DNA from 2 places in the Blastomonas sp. CCH1-A6 genome. Region 2 is predicted to be linked to the other one. Evidence: riboswitches for the same ligand, from Rfam matches in the RefSeq annotation. Region 2 holds a riboswitch; the other holds the start of a gene.
The links. Region 2 has a riboswitch for cobalamin ahead of AX735_RS21360 (TonB-dependent receptor domain-containing protein). Riboswitches for the same ligand answer to the same signal wherever they lie in the genome.
Positions count from the first base shown of each region.

Region 1 (7,683 bases), on a different contig from region 2:
GGTGGCGTCGGTATAGGTATAGTTCGCCTGCAGTCGCAGCGCATCGACCGGCTGCATCATCAGGCCAATCTCGACCCCTTCGGCGCGCGCCTTGGACACATTGTCATAGGTGCCCGAAGGACGCCCGGCGCAGATGCCGGTGCGCGGCAGCGGGCACGAGATGAAGATGATCAGATCGTCGGAATCGCGGCGGAAATAGGTGGCGCTGGCCTGAAGCCGTCCCTCGACCAGATCCTGCGTGATGCCGGCATCCCACCCCTTCGAGCGCTCTGGACTCAGCAGCCGGTTACCGAAATCGCTCTGCAGCTGGAACAGCGAGGGTGCCTTGAACCCTTCGGCATAGCTGGCGCGCAGCGTGGTGCCGGTCGCCGCAATCGCGTAGACGCCGCTGGCCCCCAGCGTCGTCGCGCCGCCGAACCGGTTGTGATCGTCATGCCTGACGCCGCCGGTCAGCGTCAGGCTCCGGACCGGGCTGGCGACGAGCTGCGCGTAGACGCTGTCGATCCTGGCGCGGCCGATCGAGGGCACCGCGCCGAAGCTGCTGCTCGAAAAGCGCGAGGTCTCGCGCTCGAGCCCGCCGGTCAGCTGCCATCCCTCGGCAATGTCGAAAATGCCCTGATATTCGATGCGCTCGTTGCGGCCATGGCCGGCAAAGGTCTCGCTCGGCACGCCGTCGAGCGCGATGCTGCGCCGCCGCGTATCGGTATAGGCATAGCCCAGCCGGTTGCGGAAGCGTCCGTCGAACAATGCCGCGTTGATCCCGGTATAGCCAACGAACTCGCGGGTGCGCGATTCCTCGTTCACGTCGCCAAAGGCAAAGCTGGGCGGCGGAAAGCCGTCGATATTGACCCGGCCTTCGGAATACCAGCCGCGCGCATCGACCGACAGCCAGTCGGTCAGCGCCAGGTTGAAATTGCCGTTCGCGCCGTAATTGCGGTAACCGTCCTTCTCGGTGCCGCCGCGCGCCTCGCTGAAGGCCGAAATACCGTCGGTGCGGAAATAGCCCGCGCCGATACTGGCCGATAGCGGCCCTGCCTTGCCCGACACATTGCCGACCAGCTGGCCGGTATCGCGATAGCCATATTCGCCACGCAGGTTGACACTGAGCTGCTCGGTCGGCTGGCGCGTGATCATGTTGACGACGCCACCGATCGCCTGGCTGCCCCACAACACCGAGGACGGGCCGCGCAATACCTCGATCCGATCGATATTGCCGACCAGCAGGTTGCCGAAATTGAAGCCGCCGCCGGGCGACGAGGGGTCGTTGAGCTTGATGCCATCGACCAGAGCCACGGTCTGGTCGCTTTCCGCACCGCGGATCGAGACCGATGTCGACGTGCCGATGCCGCCGTTGCGCACGATGGTGACGCCCGGCACGGTGCGTAGGATGTCGGCAACGGCCTGGGTCTGCCGACGCTCGATCTCCGCGCTGTCGAGCACGGTGATCGACTGGCCTACCTTGTCGAGCGATTGCGCCGTGCGATTGGCGGTCACCACGATGACCGGCTCGCGCGCGCCGGCGCCCGCTGCAATGTCCTGCGCGAAGGCGGGAGTGCTCACGCAGGCGCAGACGGCAAGCGTGGATAGGGTGTATTTCAAAAATGCATCAGGCATGGCTATCCCCTGTCAAAACAACAAGGGGTTACACGCGCCGATGGCACGACGGATCAGTCGCTGGCTTGTCACCCGCGCGCGAACCCCGACCGATGTCGTCACGCGAGGATGAACCTCGATCACGCTGAACACCCCGTCCGCGCAAAGGACCGACTGCGTCAGGCAGGTCTCCTGGCTCCCGGGTCATCGCATTCGCCCCGCCTTCCCGGAGGCCGAGGCCTCCAGTGGCATATCAGGGCGACCGCTATCCGGTCACAGTTGCGGGGACAGCCGCGGATTACAGGGGTTTATCCCTGCTTCCGCGTTCCCTATTAATCCCATCTCTGGGAACCTGTCGCGTAGCCGCATTATTGCGAGTGAAAACGCTTTGCAAGGGAAATGGGTCGATGCGGTGCTGACATTCATCTTGGGCGGTGCCCGCTCCGGCAAGAGCGCGCGGGCGCAGGCACTGGCAGAGAGCCAGTCGGGCAAGCTCGTCTATCTGGCCACGGCGCAGGCTTTTGACGATGAGATGGCCGACCGGATTGCGCGGCACCGGCAGAATCGCGGACCGCGCTGGCGCACCGTCGAATGCCCGATCGACCTGCCAGAAGCGATCACGCGCGAGGCCGCGCCAGGCCGCGTGCTGCTTGTCGACTGCCTGACGCTCTGGACGAGCAACATACTTTTAAACGAACTGAATTTCCCCGCAGTGTCGAAGCAGCTGATGGATGCACTTCTGGCGGCCAAATCGCCGATAATATTGGTCAGCAATGAAGTCGGGATGGGCATCGTCCCGGACAATGCGCTGGCGCGCCGGTTTCGCGACATGGCGGGACGGCTCAATCAAGACATCGCCGCCATCGCGGATCGCGCCGAGATCATGTTTGCGGGACTCGTCGTGCCGCTCAAAGGGTGAGCATAGAAGCTCAGAAGCCTCAGCAACAGGCTGTGGCGGAGTGGACGAAGCCATGATCACTGGTGAGCCGAAAAGGCACCCCGGGACCGCCATTCTGGCCAGCCCCGGGGCATGAGTCTCGACGAGTCCGGCGGGACAATTCTCGTCTGGGCAAGAAGCATCTTGCTGACGGCCCGATGGCGCATGGCCTTGTGAAACATCCATGTGGATCAACGCCTTGCGACATGAAATCCTCATGAAACCCGCGCTCGGTGCCGAGTTAACAAAGCGATTTTCATGCGTTTTTCATGCCGTTCGCGGCTTTTGCCCCGCGCATTTTCACGCATCCGAGGCGCACCTGACGCTCCGCCAAACAAGGAGCTCATATGTCCTTCGATCTTGCGCTGGCCGGCGTCGTCGCCATCGGCCTGCTGGTCTATCTCGTCGTCGTCCTGATGACCCCGGAGCGCTTCTGATGGAGCGCGCATCCCTGTTCGAGCGCAAGCTGGTCATGCCGGCCCTGCGCGATTCCTTCGTCAAGCTCGACCCGCGCACGCTAGTGCGCAACCCCGTGATGTTCACGACTGCCGTGGTGGCTGCCGTCGCCACCGTGGTGATGGTGCGCAATCTGGCCATCGGCAGCGGCGATCCGCTGTTCGAGGGGCAGCTGGTCTTCTGGCTTTGGCTGACGGTGCTGTTCGGCAATTTTGCCGAGGCGCTGGCCGAAGGGCGCGGCAAGGCGCAGGCACAGTCGCTGCGCTCTACCAAGGATCAGCTTGTTGCCTTTCGCGTCGGTCAGGATGGCAAGGTCGAGGAAATTCCGGCCACCCAGCTCCATGCTGGCGATATGGTGCGGGTGATCCAGGGCCAGCTCATTCCCGCTGATGGCGAGGTCATCGCCGGGGTGGCCTCGGTCAACGAGGCGGCGATCACCGGCGAGAGCGCGCCGGTCATCCGCGAGGCGGGAGGCGACCGGTCTGCGGTGACCGCAGGCACCATGGTCATCGCCGATCAGATCGACATAAAGGTCACGGCAGAACCCGGCAGCGGGTTTCTCGACCGCATGATTGCGCTGGTCGAGGGGGCCAGCCGCCAGAAGACGCCCAACGAGATCGCGCTGACCGTTCTGCTCACCGGGCTAACGCTGATCTTCCTGGTCGCCGTCGGCACCCTTCCTGCCTTTGCCGCCTATGCCGGGGGCGAGATTGCCGTGCCGGTGCTGATTGCGCTCTTCGTCGCGCTCATCCCCACCACCATCTCGGGACTGCTCTCGGCGATCGGCATCGCAGGGATGGACCGGCTGATCCGGTTCAACGTGCTCGCCAAATCGGGCCGCGCGGTCGAGGCGGCGGGCGATATCAGCACGCTGCTGCTCGACAAGACGGGCACGATCACCATCGGCGACCGGCAGGCGAGCGAATTCGTGCCGCTGCCAGGCGTGGCCCTTGGCGATCTGGTCGCGGCTGCGCGCCTCTCGAGCTTGGCCGATACGACGCCTGAGGGCCGTTCGATCGTGGCGCTGGCGGGCGACGGCGATGCGATGCCCGAAGGGGCAGAACCCATCGCCTTCACCTCGCAGACCCGGGTAAGCGGGCTGATGATCGGCGAACGCGCGCTAATCAAGGGTGCGGTCGATGCCGTGCTGCGGCGACTGGGCGACAAGGCCGATCCGACCGCTGCCGCCGCGCTGCGTCAGGCATCCGAGGGCATTGCCCGGTCGGGCGGCACGCCGCTGGCCGTCGCCGATGGCAACCGGCTGCTCGGCGTCGTCCACCTCAAGGACATCGTCAAGGCGGGCATCCGCGAGCGCTTTGCCGAACTCCGCCGCATGGGCATCCGCACGGTCATGATCACCGGCGACAATCCGCTCACCGCCGCCTCGATCGCGGCCGAAAGCGGGGTGGACGACTTCCTCGCCGAGGCGACCCCGGAGGACAAGCTGGCGCTGATCCGCAAGGAACAGGCCGGCGGCAAGCTGGTCGCGATGTGCGGCGACGGCACCAACGATGCGCCCGCGCTGGCGCAATCGGATGTCGGCGTCGCCATGAACACCGGCACCCAGGCCGCGCGCGAGGCGGGCAACATGGTCGATCTGGACAGCGATCCCACCAAGCTCATCGAGATCATCGGCATCGGCAAGCAGCTGCTGATGACGCGCGGCGCGCTGACCACCTTCTCGATCGCCAATGACGTCGCGAAATATTTCGCCATCCTGCCTGCGATCTTCGTCGTGCTCTATCCCTCGCTGGGCGTGCTCAACGTGATGGGGCTGGCCACGCCGTCGAGCGCGATCCTGTCCGCGATCATCTTCAACGCGATCATCATTCCGCTGCTGGTGCCATTGGCGCTGAAGGGGGTGGCCTATCGACCGATGCCCGCTGCCAGCCAGCTGCTGCGCAATCTGGGGCTCTATGGCCTGGGCGGCGTGGTCGCGCCGTTCATCGGCATCAAGCTCATCGACATCGCCGTTGCCGGCCTCGGCCTGGCCTGAGCGAGAGGACCTATCATCATGCTTGCATCCTTGCTTACCGTCACGCTGATCATCGGCGGTGCCGCGCTGCTCTCCTGGCCGCTGGGCCGGTTCATGGCGGCGCTTTTCTCCGGTCGCTACGCCAAGGCCGATGGACTTTTCGCCCGCATCGCCGGTTCGTCGCAGGACCAGGACTGGAAGGCCTATTCGGTCGCGCTGCTGGTCTTCAACGCGGTAATGTTCGCGTTCGTGTTCGCGCTGCTCTCGCTCCAGCACCTGCTGCCGCTCAACCCGGACGGCCAGGGACCCGCCTCGATCCACCTCATCTTCAACACCACGGCCTCGTTCGTGACCAATACCAACCTCCAGCATTATTCGGGCGAGAGCACCTGGAGCTATCTGGCGCAGCTGGCCGGGCTGATGTGGCTCCAGTTCGTGTCAGCCGCGACCGGCATCGCCGCGCTCGCCGCGCTGGCGCGGGGTATCGCGGGCCGCCCAACCATGGGCAATTTCTTCATCGACCTGCAACGCGCCGCGTTCTGCGTGCTGCTGCCGATCGCGCTGGTCGTGGCTCTGTCGTTGGCGGCATCGGGCGTGCCGATGACGCTGGAAGGGGCAGCGCAGGTGACGACGCTGGAAGGCGCAGCGCAGACCATCGCGCGTGGCCCCGCCGCAGCCTTTGTCGCGATCAAGCAGCTCGGCACCAATGGCGGCGGCTTTTTCGGCCCCAATTCGACGCACCCGTTCGAGAACCCGACGCTCTGGGCGAATTTCATCGAGATGTTCGCGATCATCATCATCCCGATGGCCTGCGTCTGGATGTTCGGCCGGATGATCGGACGCATCCGCCATGCCGGAGTCATCTTCGGCGTGATGGCGGCGCTGCTGCTGGTCAAGATCACGGCGGTCCTTGCGTTCGAGGCTACGCCGACCCAGGCTTTTGCCGACCTGCCGATCGAACAGACTGCGGGCAATCTCGAGGGCAAAGAACTGCGCCTCGGTGCCACCACCGGCCCGCTCTGGGCGGCCATCACCACCTCCACCAGCAACGGCTCGGTCGGCGCGATGCATGACAGCCTGAACCCGCTCGCGGGGCTGGTGCCGATGGCCGGCATGTGGCTGAACGAAACCTTTGGCGGCGTCGGCGTCGGCATGATCAACATGTTCCTCTACATCATCGTCGCGGTGTTCGTGGCGGGCATGATGGTCGGTCGCACGCCGGAATATCTCGGCCACCGGATCGAGGGGCGCGAGATGCGGCTGGCAGTGCTGGCGTTGATCAGCCACCCGGTGCTGATCCTGGGCGGCACCGCGCTGTTCGCGGCGACCAGCTGGGGTGTCGATACGCTCGCCAATAGCGGCGCGCACGGCTTCTCGGAGATCCTCTACGAGTTCAGCTCGTCGGCGGCCAATAATGGCTCGGGCTTCGAGGGACTCGGCGACAACACCGCGCCCTGGAACTGGGCGACGGGCATCGTGATGCTCATCGGCCGCTATCTGCCGATCCTCGTTCCGCTCGCTATCGTCGGATCGTTGATGGCCAAGCGGCGCAGCGCCGAGAGCGCGGGCACGCTGAGCGTGGAAGGCAACACCTTTGGTATCATGCTGCTGATCACCATCCTGATCTTCGGCGCGCTCACCTTCTTCCCCGCTGCGGCACTCGGACCGATCGCCGAACATGTCACGCTGATGCGTTGAAGCCAGGCCAGACAAGGAACACCATCATGAATCATATCCTCCCCTCGCTGCGGCTGTGGATCGCGACATTGCTGATCTGCGTCCTGGCCTATGGCGCGGTTGTCCTGGGCTTTGCCCAGACCGTCGCGCCCTTCCAGGCCAATGGATCGATCATCGTGCAGAATGGCAGGCCTATCGGCAGCCGGCTGATCGCGCAGAATTTCACGCAGGATCGCTATTTCTGGCCGCGTCCCTCGGCCGCCGATTACAACGGCATGGGGGCGATGGGCAGCAACCTGTCGCCCACCAGCGACAAGCTGAAGCAGCGCGCCGCCGAAACCGTGTCGCGATACGCCGCCGCGCAGGACGATCCGATCCCGGCCGATCTTGTCGCAGCATCCGGCGGCGGGCTTGACCCGCATATCTCGCTCGCCGGTGCGCGCTATCAGGCCGGACGTGTCGCCGCTGCACGCGGTCTGCCGGTACGCAGCGTCGAGGCCGCGATCGATCGCCTCGCCTTTGCCCCCGGTGGAGCGTTCGCCCCGGACCGGATCGTTAATGTGCTCGAGCTGAATATGGCACTCGACAAGCTGGGCCGCTAAGGCTGGAAGCGATGAACGAAGCCCTTCCCGAGCGCGATGCCGATCGCTTCCTGCGCATGGCCAGGGCTGAGCAGCAGGGCAAGCTCACCGTCTATCTCGGCGCGGCCCCCGGCGTCGGCAAGACCTATCGCATGTTGCAGGAGGCCGCCCGGCGCAAGGCCGAGGGCGAGGACGTGGTCATAGGGGTCGCGGAGACCCATGGCCGGGGCGAAACCCAGGCACTGCTCGCCCCGTTCGAGATCCTGCCCCGGCGTTCGGTCGAGCATCAGGGGCACAGGCTCGAGGAGTTCGATCTCGACGCTGCGCTGGCCCGGCGGCCCAGCCTGATCCTGGTGGACGAACTGGCGCACACCAACGCGCCGGGCAGCCGCCATCCCAAGCGCTGGCAGGATGTCGCCGAACTGCTCGCCGAGGGGATCGATGTCGCCTCCACGGTCAACATC
Region 1 covers NZ_LSIS01000398.1:5,017-12,699, forward strand. The annotation lists gene AX735_RS18220 (TonB-dependent receptor plug domain-containing protein) at 1-1,614, opposite strand, end outside; cobalamin riboswitch at 1,759-1,964, opposite strand; gene cobU (bifunctional adenosylcobinamide kinase/adenosylcobinamide-phosphate guanylyltransferase) at 2,006-2,512, shown strand; gene kdpF (K(+)-transporting ATPase subunit F) at 2,878-2,967, shown strand; gene kdpB (potassium-transporting ATPase subunit KdpB) at 2,967-4,982, shown strand; gene kdpA (potassium-transporting ATPase subunit KdpA) at 5,001-6,659, shown strand; gene kdpC (potassium-transporting ATPase subunit KdpC) at 6,686-7,240, shown strand; gene AX735_RS18250 (sensor histidine kinase) at 7,252-7,683, shown strand, end outside.
Region 1: linked by a shared signal. The riboswitch ahead of AX735_RS18220 (TonB-dependent receptor plug domain-containing protein) and the one ahead of AX735_RS21360 (TonB-dependent receptor domain-containing protein) in region 2 are both predicted to bind cobalamin.

Region 2 (7,683 bases):
TCAGCCGCATCACCTGATGCTGGTGGCGCGGGTCGAGCGAGGCGACGGGCTCGTCGGCGACCATCAGCGGAGCCTGCGAGGCAAGCGCGCGCGCAATATGCACCCGCGCCAGCTCGCCGCCCGACAGTGTATCGGTGGCGCGGTTGGCCAGCGCCAGAAGATCGCAGGCCGCGAGCGCATGCGCGACCGCGATCGTGTCCGCCTCGGCCAGCCTGGCAGGCGCCGCGCCATAGGCGAAGCGGCCCAGAGCCACGACATCGCGCACCCGGATCGGCCAGGCGAGATCGCGCATCTGCGGCAGATAGGTCACCGCGCGGGCGCGCTCGGTCGAGGTCAGGGCGCCAGGGTCTCGTCCCGCCAGCGTAGCCGTGCCGCTATCGGCGCGCGCCAGGCCCAGCGCGACGCGCAACAGGCTGGTCTTGCCCGCGCCATTGGGGCCGAGCAGGATCACGAGCTCGCCGGGATTTAGTGCCAACGAAGCCTGACTAAGCAAGCTCGCTCCCTTGATCGAGAGGCTCGCCTCGATGACGTTCAGCCCAGCCTCGTTCATCGCACCGCTCCCCGCCGGATCGCGATCATCACGAACACCGGCGCGCCGATCAATGCTGCGACCACACCAAGCTTGAGCTCGGTATCGCCGGGGATGATCCGCACCGTGATGTCGGCCAGGACCAGGATCAACCCGGAGAGCAGCGCGCTCGGCACCAGCACGCGCGCGGGATCGTGCCCGACCCAGAGGCGCACCAGATGCGGCGCGACGATGCCGACAAAGCCGATCGCGCCCGCCAGCGCCACCGCGCCACCGGTCGCCAGGCCTGCGCCAAGCACGACCAGCATCCGTTGGCGCGCCACATCGAGCCCGACGCCGGCCGCCGCTTCCTCGCCCAGCGCCAGCGCGGTCAGCCCGCGCCGCGCCGCAATCAGCAGCGCGGCACCGGCGGCAATGAACGGGGCGCTGAGCGCGAGGTCGTCAAGGCTGCGATTGGCAACCGACCCCATCATCCAGGTGACCATGTCGGCAAGCGTGAACGGGTTGGGGGCGAGGTTCATCAGCAGCGCCATGATTGCGCCCGAAAAGCTGGAAATGCCGACGCCCACCAGGATCAATGTCACCACCGATCGCGAGCGCGGCGCGGCCCAGGCGATGATCGCGGTCGCCGCGAGCGCGCCGGCAATCGCCGCCAGCGGCAGCGCGAAGGGAAGGAAAGCCGCAAGCCCGTAGAACAAGGCCACCGTCGCGAACAGCGCCGACATGGCCGAGACGCCAAGCACGCCGGGCTCTGCCAGCGGATTGCGGAGCAGGCCCTGCAAGGCGGCACCGCTGATGCCCAGCGCTCCGCCCGCGACCAGAGCCGCGAGCGCGCGCGGCAGGCGCACCTGCCAGACGACCAGGCTGTCACCGCCCTCGCCCATGCCCAGCAGCGCCGCAACCATGCGTCCCGGCGGCAGCGGCACCGAACCGAGCAGGCAGGCAGCGATCAGCGCGATCGCGATGCCGACGACCAGCCCGGGGATCAGCCAGCGCGCTTGCATCAGAGCTTCACCCCGCGCGCCCGCGCCATCGCTTCGGCGGCATCGAGCACGAACCAGCCGCCGCACGCGGTCCATGCGCCCTCCAGGCCGATCACCGGATGCTGGCTCGCCGTGCGCATCAGCGGATGCCGCGCCGCGCTCCACTGATCGGGATTGTAATCGCGCCGCCCGAACCAGGCCATCGCCACGCGATCGGGCTTTTCATAGGCGAGCCGCTCGAGCGGCAGCGGCTGCCAGCCGGGCTCGGTCTGGAAATTGCGGTATCCGGCGAGTTCGATGAGTTCGTGGATCAGCGATCCCGGGCCCGAGGTGACCCCGCCGGGGGTGGCATAGAGCAGGGTTGGCTTGCTGGCGATTCCCGACCCAGACCCAGTGTTGCTTCCCCTTCCGTTTGTCCCGAGCGAAGTCGAGGGACGTGATCGCAACGGGTCGAGCATACGTCCCTCGACTTCGCTCGGGAACTCGGGAAGGGCGGCATTTTGATTGCTCGGGACAAACGGAGAGTAGGCACGTTCCGAAAGTCTTGTCACCCGCGCATCCATCTCGCGTGCGATCCGCTCGCCCCGCGCCCGCTCGCCCAGCTGCCCTGCGGTCTCGACCAGCACGCGCCGTACCCCTGCCAGATCCTCGGCATAGCCCAGTTGCAGCACCGGCACCCCGGCGCGCGCGAAGAACGCGCCCGCATCCGCGCCGCCACCATAGCTGCGCACCACCAGATCGGGCTTGAGCACCAGCACGTCCTCGGCGCGCGGGGCAACCTTAGGCATGCCTCTCGCCGCCTCGCGCATGTACGAGAAGTCGCGCGTGGCATCGGGCGAGAGCGCGAGAATGCGCTCCCGTCCGAGAAGCTTGAGAACATATTGATCCGCGCAATAGTCGAGGCTCACGACCCGCATCGCCCGAACCGGGGGTTCGAGTGGTGCGGGTGTGGCGGCCTTGCCCAGCGAGCAGGCGGTGAGGATGCTGCACATGGCGAGCAACAAAGCGCTCACCCCCCACCGTTTGTCCCGAGCGAAGTCGAGGGACGTGCGTGCCTCAGTTGTGCAAGGTCCCTCGACACGCTCGGGACAAACGGAGATAGGGGCGACAACCCTTGACATCACATCTTCAACCTGACCCCCGCATAGCCCGCACGTCCGGGCACGCCATAGTTGAACGCGGTCTGATAGGCCTCGTCAAACAGGTTTTCGACCCGGCCATAGACTTCCAGATTGTCCGAGATGCTCCAGCTCGCGCGCAGGTCGACGCGGACATAGCTGTCGAGCCGGATGGTGTTGGCGACATCGTCGAACGTGTCACCGACCATCAGGAAGGTCGCGCCCAGCGCCGGACCCCAGGGCGACTTCCAGTCGACCAGCACCGAGGCGCTGTCCTTGGCGCGCCGCGCGAGCCGGTTTCCGAAATTGACCCGGCCCGAAAAGTCCGCTTCGCGCGAGCGGTTCTCGGTATCGACCAGGCTGTACTGTGCCTGCACGGTGAAATTGGTCACCGGCTGCATCCACAGGCCAAGCTCCACGCCCTGTGCGCGCGCGGCCGCGATATTCTCCAGGCTGAAGGTTGCGGAGGAGAAGACGATCAGGTCCTGCGTGTTGCGGCGGAACCAGGTCGCCTGCGCGCGCAGCTTGCCGTCGATTAGCGACTGTTCGATTCCCGCGTCATAGCTGCGCGCGGTTTCGGGGCGCAGGTTCGGATTGCCGAACGCGGCGAGTTGCTCGCTCAGCGCAGGCGCGCGGAAACCCTCCGCATAGGTCGCGCGGATCACGGTTTCGCCGTCATTGGGCGTATAGGCGATATTGCCGCCAAGGCTGGTCTTGCTGCCGAACACCTGCTGGTCGTCGACGCGTACGCCGCCGGTGACGGTCAACCCCTGCACCGGACGCACGATGGCCTGGCCGTAATAGCTCGTCATGTGCACGTCACTGACATCGGGCGCGGTGTTGAACGAGGGGAAGAAGGTGCTCGCCTCGCTCTGTTCGTGCTCCACGCCGAACACCAGGGTCAGCGCATCGGCAACATCAGCAACGCCCTGATATTCGAACCGGTCGAGCGTGCCCTTGGCGCGTGCGGGGTTGAACGATCCGGGGGTGGGATCGGTGGTGATGCGCTTGATGTCGGTCCGGGTATAGGCAAAGCGATTGCGCAACCGGCCGTCGAATAGCGCGACATTAAGCCCCGCATAGCCCACGAACTGGCGGTTGTCGGTCACCGGCAGCGTATCGGCAGGCGGGTTGTCGAATTCGGTTTCACCATCGGTATAGAAGCCGCGCAGATCGAGGCTGATCGCATCGCTGAAGGCGACGCGCAGCTTGCCGCTCAAGGTCAGGTTCTCGAACCCGTCCTTTTCGGTCGCCCCACGGCGCTCATCCCAGGCGGAAATGCCATCGGTGCGGAAATAGCTTGCGCCAAGGCTGCCCGAAACGATGCCGGTCTTGCCCGAGACGCTGGCGACCAGCTGGCCGGTGTCACGATAGCCATATTCGCCGCGCGCACTGGCCTGCAGCCCCTCGCTCGGTTCGATCGTGGTAATGTTGATGACGCCGCCGATCGCCTGGCTGCCCCAGATCACCGAATTGGGTCCGCGCAGCACCTCGACCGATCCGATATTGCCGGTGAGGATCGAGCTGAAATCGAACGCCCCCGAAGGCGAAGACGGATCGTTGATGCGCACGCCATCGACCAGCACCAGCGTCTGCGAGCTGTCGCCGCCGCGGATGAACACGCTGGTCGTGCCGCCGGGGCCGCCGTTGCGCGCAACGCTGATGCCGGGCAGCGTCTGCAGCACGTCGCTCAGCACCTGGGTCTGGCGACGATCTAGTTCTGCCTTGTCGACCACGGTGATCGACTGGCCGGTTTCGCTGCGCTTCTGGACGATGCGACTGGCGGAGACGACGATATCGTCGTCCTGGTCGTCGCTGGCGGACTGCGCATGGAGCGGCGTGGCCACTGCCAGAGCAAGCGCGGACACGGTGAAACTGCGGATGAATTTGGACACGGTTTTCCCTCAGCCCCAGCCGCCGCCGAAGCGGAAGGGCAGATGAACGACATCAAGGCCCGCCGGGATCGCTTCCGGACGCGACTATGGCCTGTGGCATGTCGTTACGAAGGAAAAAACTTTCCCATCCGAACAGGCTGGACCCGGCCCCCGGATGAACGACGCGATGGCAGGTCTCCTGGCTCGTCGATCATCGCCTCGGGCCGTCTTCCCGGGATCGCTCCCAGTGACATATTGGCCGTCGGCTCCCGACTGACAGTTGCGGGCACAGCACCGGATTTGCACCGGCTTCCCTCTTCGCCTCCCGGCTAAGGGAGGAACCATCTGGATGCGCAATTGCTGGATTTGGGCAGGCTTGTCAATCCGGCCTTACAAAAGCCCCGGCCTGCCCTACTGACAGGCCGGGCTTCAGGGGATCAGATCAGCTCGACCGCAACCGCCGTCGCCTCGCCGCCACCGATGCAGAGCGATGCCAGGCCGCGCTTGCCGCCATGCGTCTGCAGGGCAGAAACCAGCGTTGCGATGATTCGCGCACCGCTCGCGCCGATCGGATGGCCCAGCGCGGTCGCGCCGCCATGCACGTTGATCTTGTCGTGCGGAATGCCGAGGTCGCGCATTGCGATCATCGACACGCAGGCGAACGCCTCGTTGACCTCGAACAGATCGACATCGTCGACGCTCCAGCCCGCCTTCTCCAGCGCCTTGCGGCTGGCATCGACCGGCGCGGTGGTGAAGCGCGCCGGCGCGTGGGCATGTGCCGCGTGCGACACGATCCGCGCGACGGGCTTGAGGCCAAGCCTGTCGGCGACGCTCTGGCGGGTCAGCACCAGAGCAGCCGCACCGTCGGAGATCGACGAGGCATTGGCCGCCGTGATCGTGCCGTCCTTGGCGAAGGCCGGTTTCAGGCTCGGGATCTTCGACGCGTCGCCCTTGAGCGGCTGTTCGTCCTTGTCGATCGTCTCGGTGCCCTTGCGGCCGGTGATCTCGACGGGGACGATCTCGCGGTCAAACCCGCCGCTGCTCTGCGCCTTCTGCGCGCGGGTAAGCGAGGCGATCGCGTAATCGTCCTGGTCCTGGCGGGTGAACTGATATTCGCCTGCGGTTTCCTCGGCAAAGCTGCCCATTGCGCGGCCGGGCTCATAGGCGTCTTCCAGGCCATCGAGGAACATATGGTCCATGACCCGGTCATGGCCGATCCGCGCGCCGCCGCGATGCTTGGTGAGCAAATAGGGCGCGTTGGTCATGCTCTCCATGCCTCCCGCCACCAGCAGATCGACCGAGCCCGAGGCCAGCGCCTCTGCCCCCATGATCGTCGCCTGCATGCCGCTGCCGCACATCTTGTTCACCGTGGTCGCCTCGACCGACTGCGGCAGGCCGGCCTTGAGCGCGGCCTGGCGCGCCGGGGCCTGACCGAGGCCGGCGGGCAGCACGCAGCCCATATAGATGCGCTCGATTGCATCGCCCGAAACCCCTGCCCGCTCGACCGCCGCCTTGACGGCGGTCGCGCCGAGATCGGTGGCGCTGGCGCCCGAGAGCGAACCCTGGAAGCTGCCCATCGGCGTGCGCGCATAGGAGACGATGACAACGGGATCGGCGGCGGAAAATGCGGTCATGGCATGAGTCCCTTTTCGAATGTGGTGAAAGCGCCTTCCCCTAGGGCCAGCGCGATTGCAAGAGGCTTGGAGTACAAAGCGCTTGGCCTGTCTCGGGGCGAGCCGCTATGCGCAAGGGCGCTGCCGATCCCCGGCATTGGGCCAATTTCGCTATGTATGCGCCGCTGCTTGACCATCCGGTGATCGCGCCCCTTGCAGCGGCGATCCTTGGCGCAATCTTCGGCAGCTTTATCGGCGCGCTGGTGGTGCGCTGGCCTGCGGGGCGATCGATCCTGACCGGGCGGTCGCAATGCGATGCGTGCGGCGCGCAGCTGAAGCCTTGGCAGCTTATACCGTTGATATCGTATGTTTTGCTGCGCGGGAGATGTGCAGCATGCGGGACGGCCATCGGATGGCATTGCTTCGCGATCGAGCTCAGCGCGGCGCTGATCGGAGCGCTATCGCTGGCGGTGCATCCGGGCGCAGAGGGACTGGCGATAGCGGCATTTGGCTGGCTGCTCCTCCCGCTCGCGCTGCTCGATCTGCGCCATTACTGGCTGCCGCATCCGCTTAACGCAGCGCTGGCATTGGGCGCGCTGGCGGGCGCTGCGCTGGACATCCCGCCCGACTGGACCAGCCGCCTGATCGGCGCAGGCGCTGGTTGCGGCGGACTGTGGCTGATCGCGCTGCTCTATCGGCTGACGCGCGGGCGCGAAGGGCTCGGCGGCGGTGATCCGCTGCTGCTCGGCGCGATCGGGCTGTGGCTCGGCTGGCAGGCGCTGCCCCTCGTGCTGCTGATCGCCAGCGGCCTCGGGCTTGCCGTCGCGCTGGTGCTGCAACGCCGCGGCCATGATCTCGATGCCGCCACCCGCTTCCCACTGGGGACGCTGATGGCGCTTGCCGCCTGGCCGGTGGCTCTGGCCGGGCTGAGCGGCTGAGGATCAGCTGCGGCGAGTCGCCCTGCGTAGGTTATCGCTCAGAAATGTCTGGCCAGGCTGCGACACGGCGATCGTACAGCTGGCCAGCAGCGCCATGAAGCCGAGGCCGATCACCAGCCCCGAAGACGCGCCAATGGCGAGCAGGACCAGCATCACCGCGACAAAGGGCAAGGCGACAAGGCCGAACAGACCGGCGACAACGGCCGACGCCCGAAGGTGGTGCAACATGATGGGAATGCTTTCGGTTTAAGCTGCGGTCGCGCAGAAATCGAACGACGTAATAGCCAAGCCGATGCTCCACCATGGCAGGTCGCGGTCCGACTTACCAGCGGTTTCACATCGCCTTGCGCCCCTCGATCAGCGCATCGACCACCGACGGGTCGGCAAGCGTGCTGGTATCGCCGAGCGAACCGAACTCGTTCTCCGCGATCTTGCGCAGGATGCGTCGCATGATCTTGCCGCTGCGCGTCTTGGGCAGCGCGGGCGTGAAATGCAGATGGTCGGGCGTCGCGATCGGGCCGATTTCCTTGCGGACCAGCGCCTTCAGCTCCCCGGCCAGCGCGTCGTCGGCCTCCTCGCCGACATTGAGCGTCACATAGCAATAGATGCCCTGCCCCTTGATGTCGTG
Region 2 covers NZ_LSIS01000479.1:2,239-9,921, forward strand. The annotation lists gene AX735_RS21345 (ABC transporter ATP-binding protein) at 1-550, opposite strand, end outside; gene AX735_RS21350 (FecCD family ABC transporter permease) at 547-1,533, opposite strand; gene AX735_RS21355 (ABC transporter substrate-binding protein) at 1,533-2,525, opposite strand; gene AX735_RS21360 (TonB-dependent receptor domain-containing protein) at 2,633-4,525, opposite strand; cobalamin riboswitch at 4,677-4,865, opposite strand; gene AX735_RS21365 (thiolase family protein) at 4,942-6,138, opposite strand; gene AX735_RS21370 (prepilin peptidase) at 6,246-7,055, shown strand; gene AX735_RS21375 (hypothetical protein) at 7,059-7,283, opposite strand; gene acs (acetate--CoA ligase) at 7,390-7,683, opposite strand, start outside.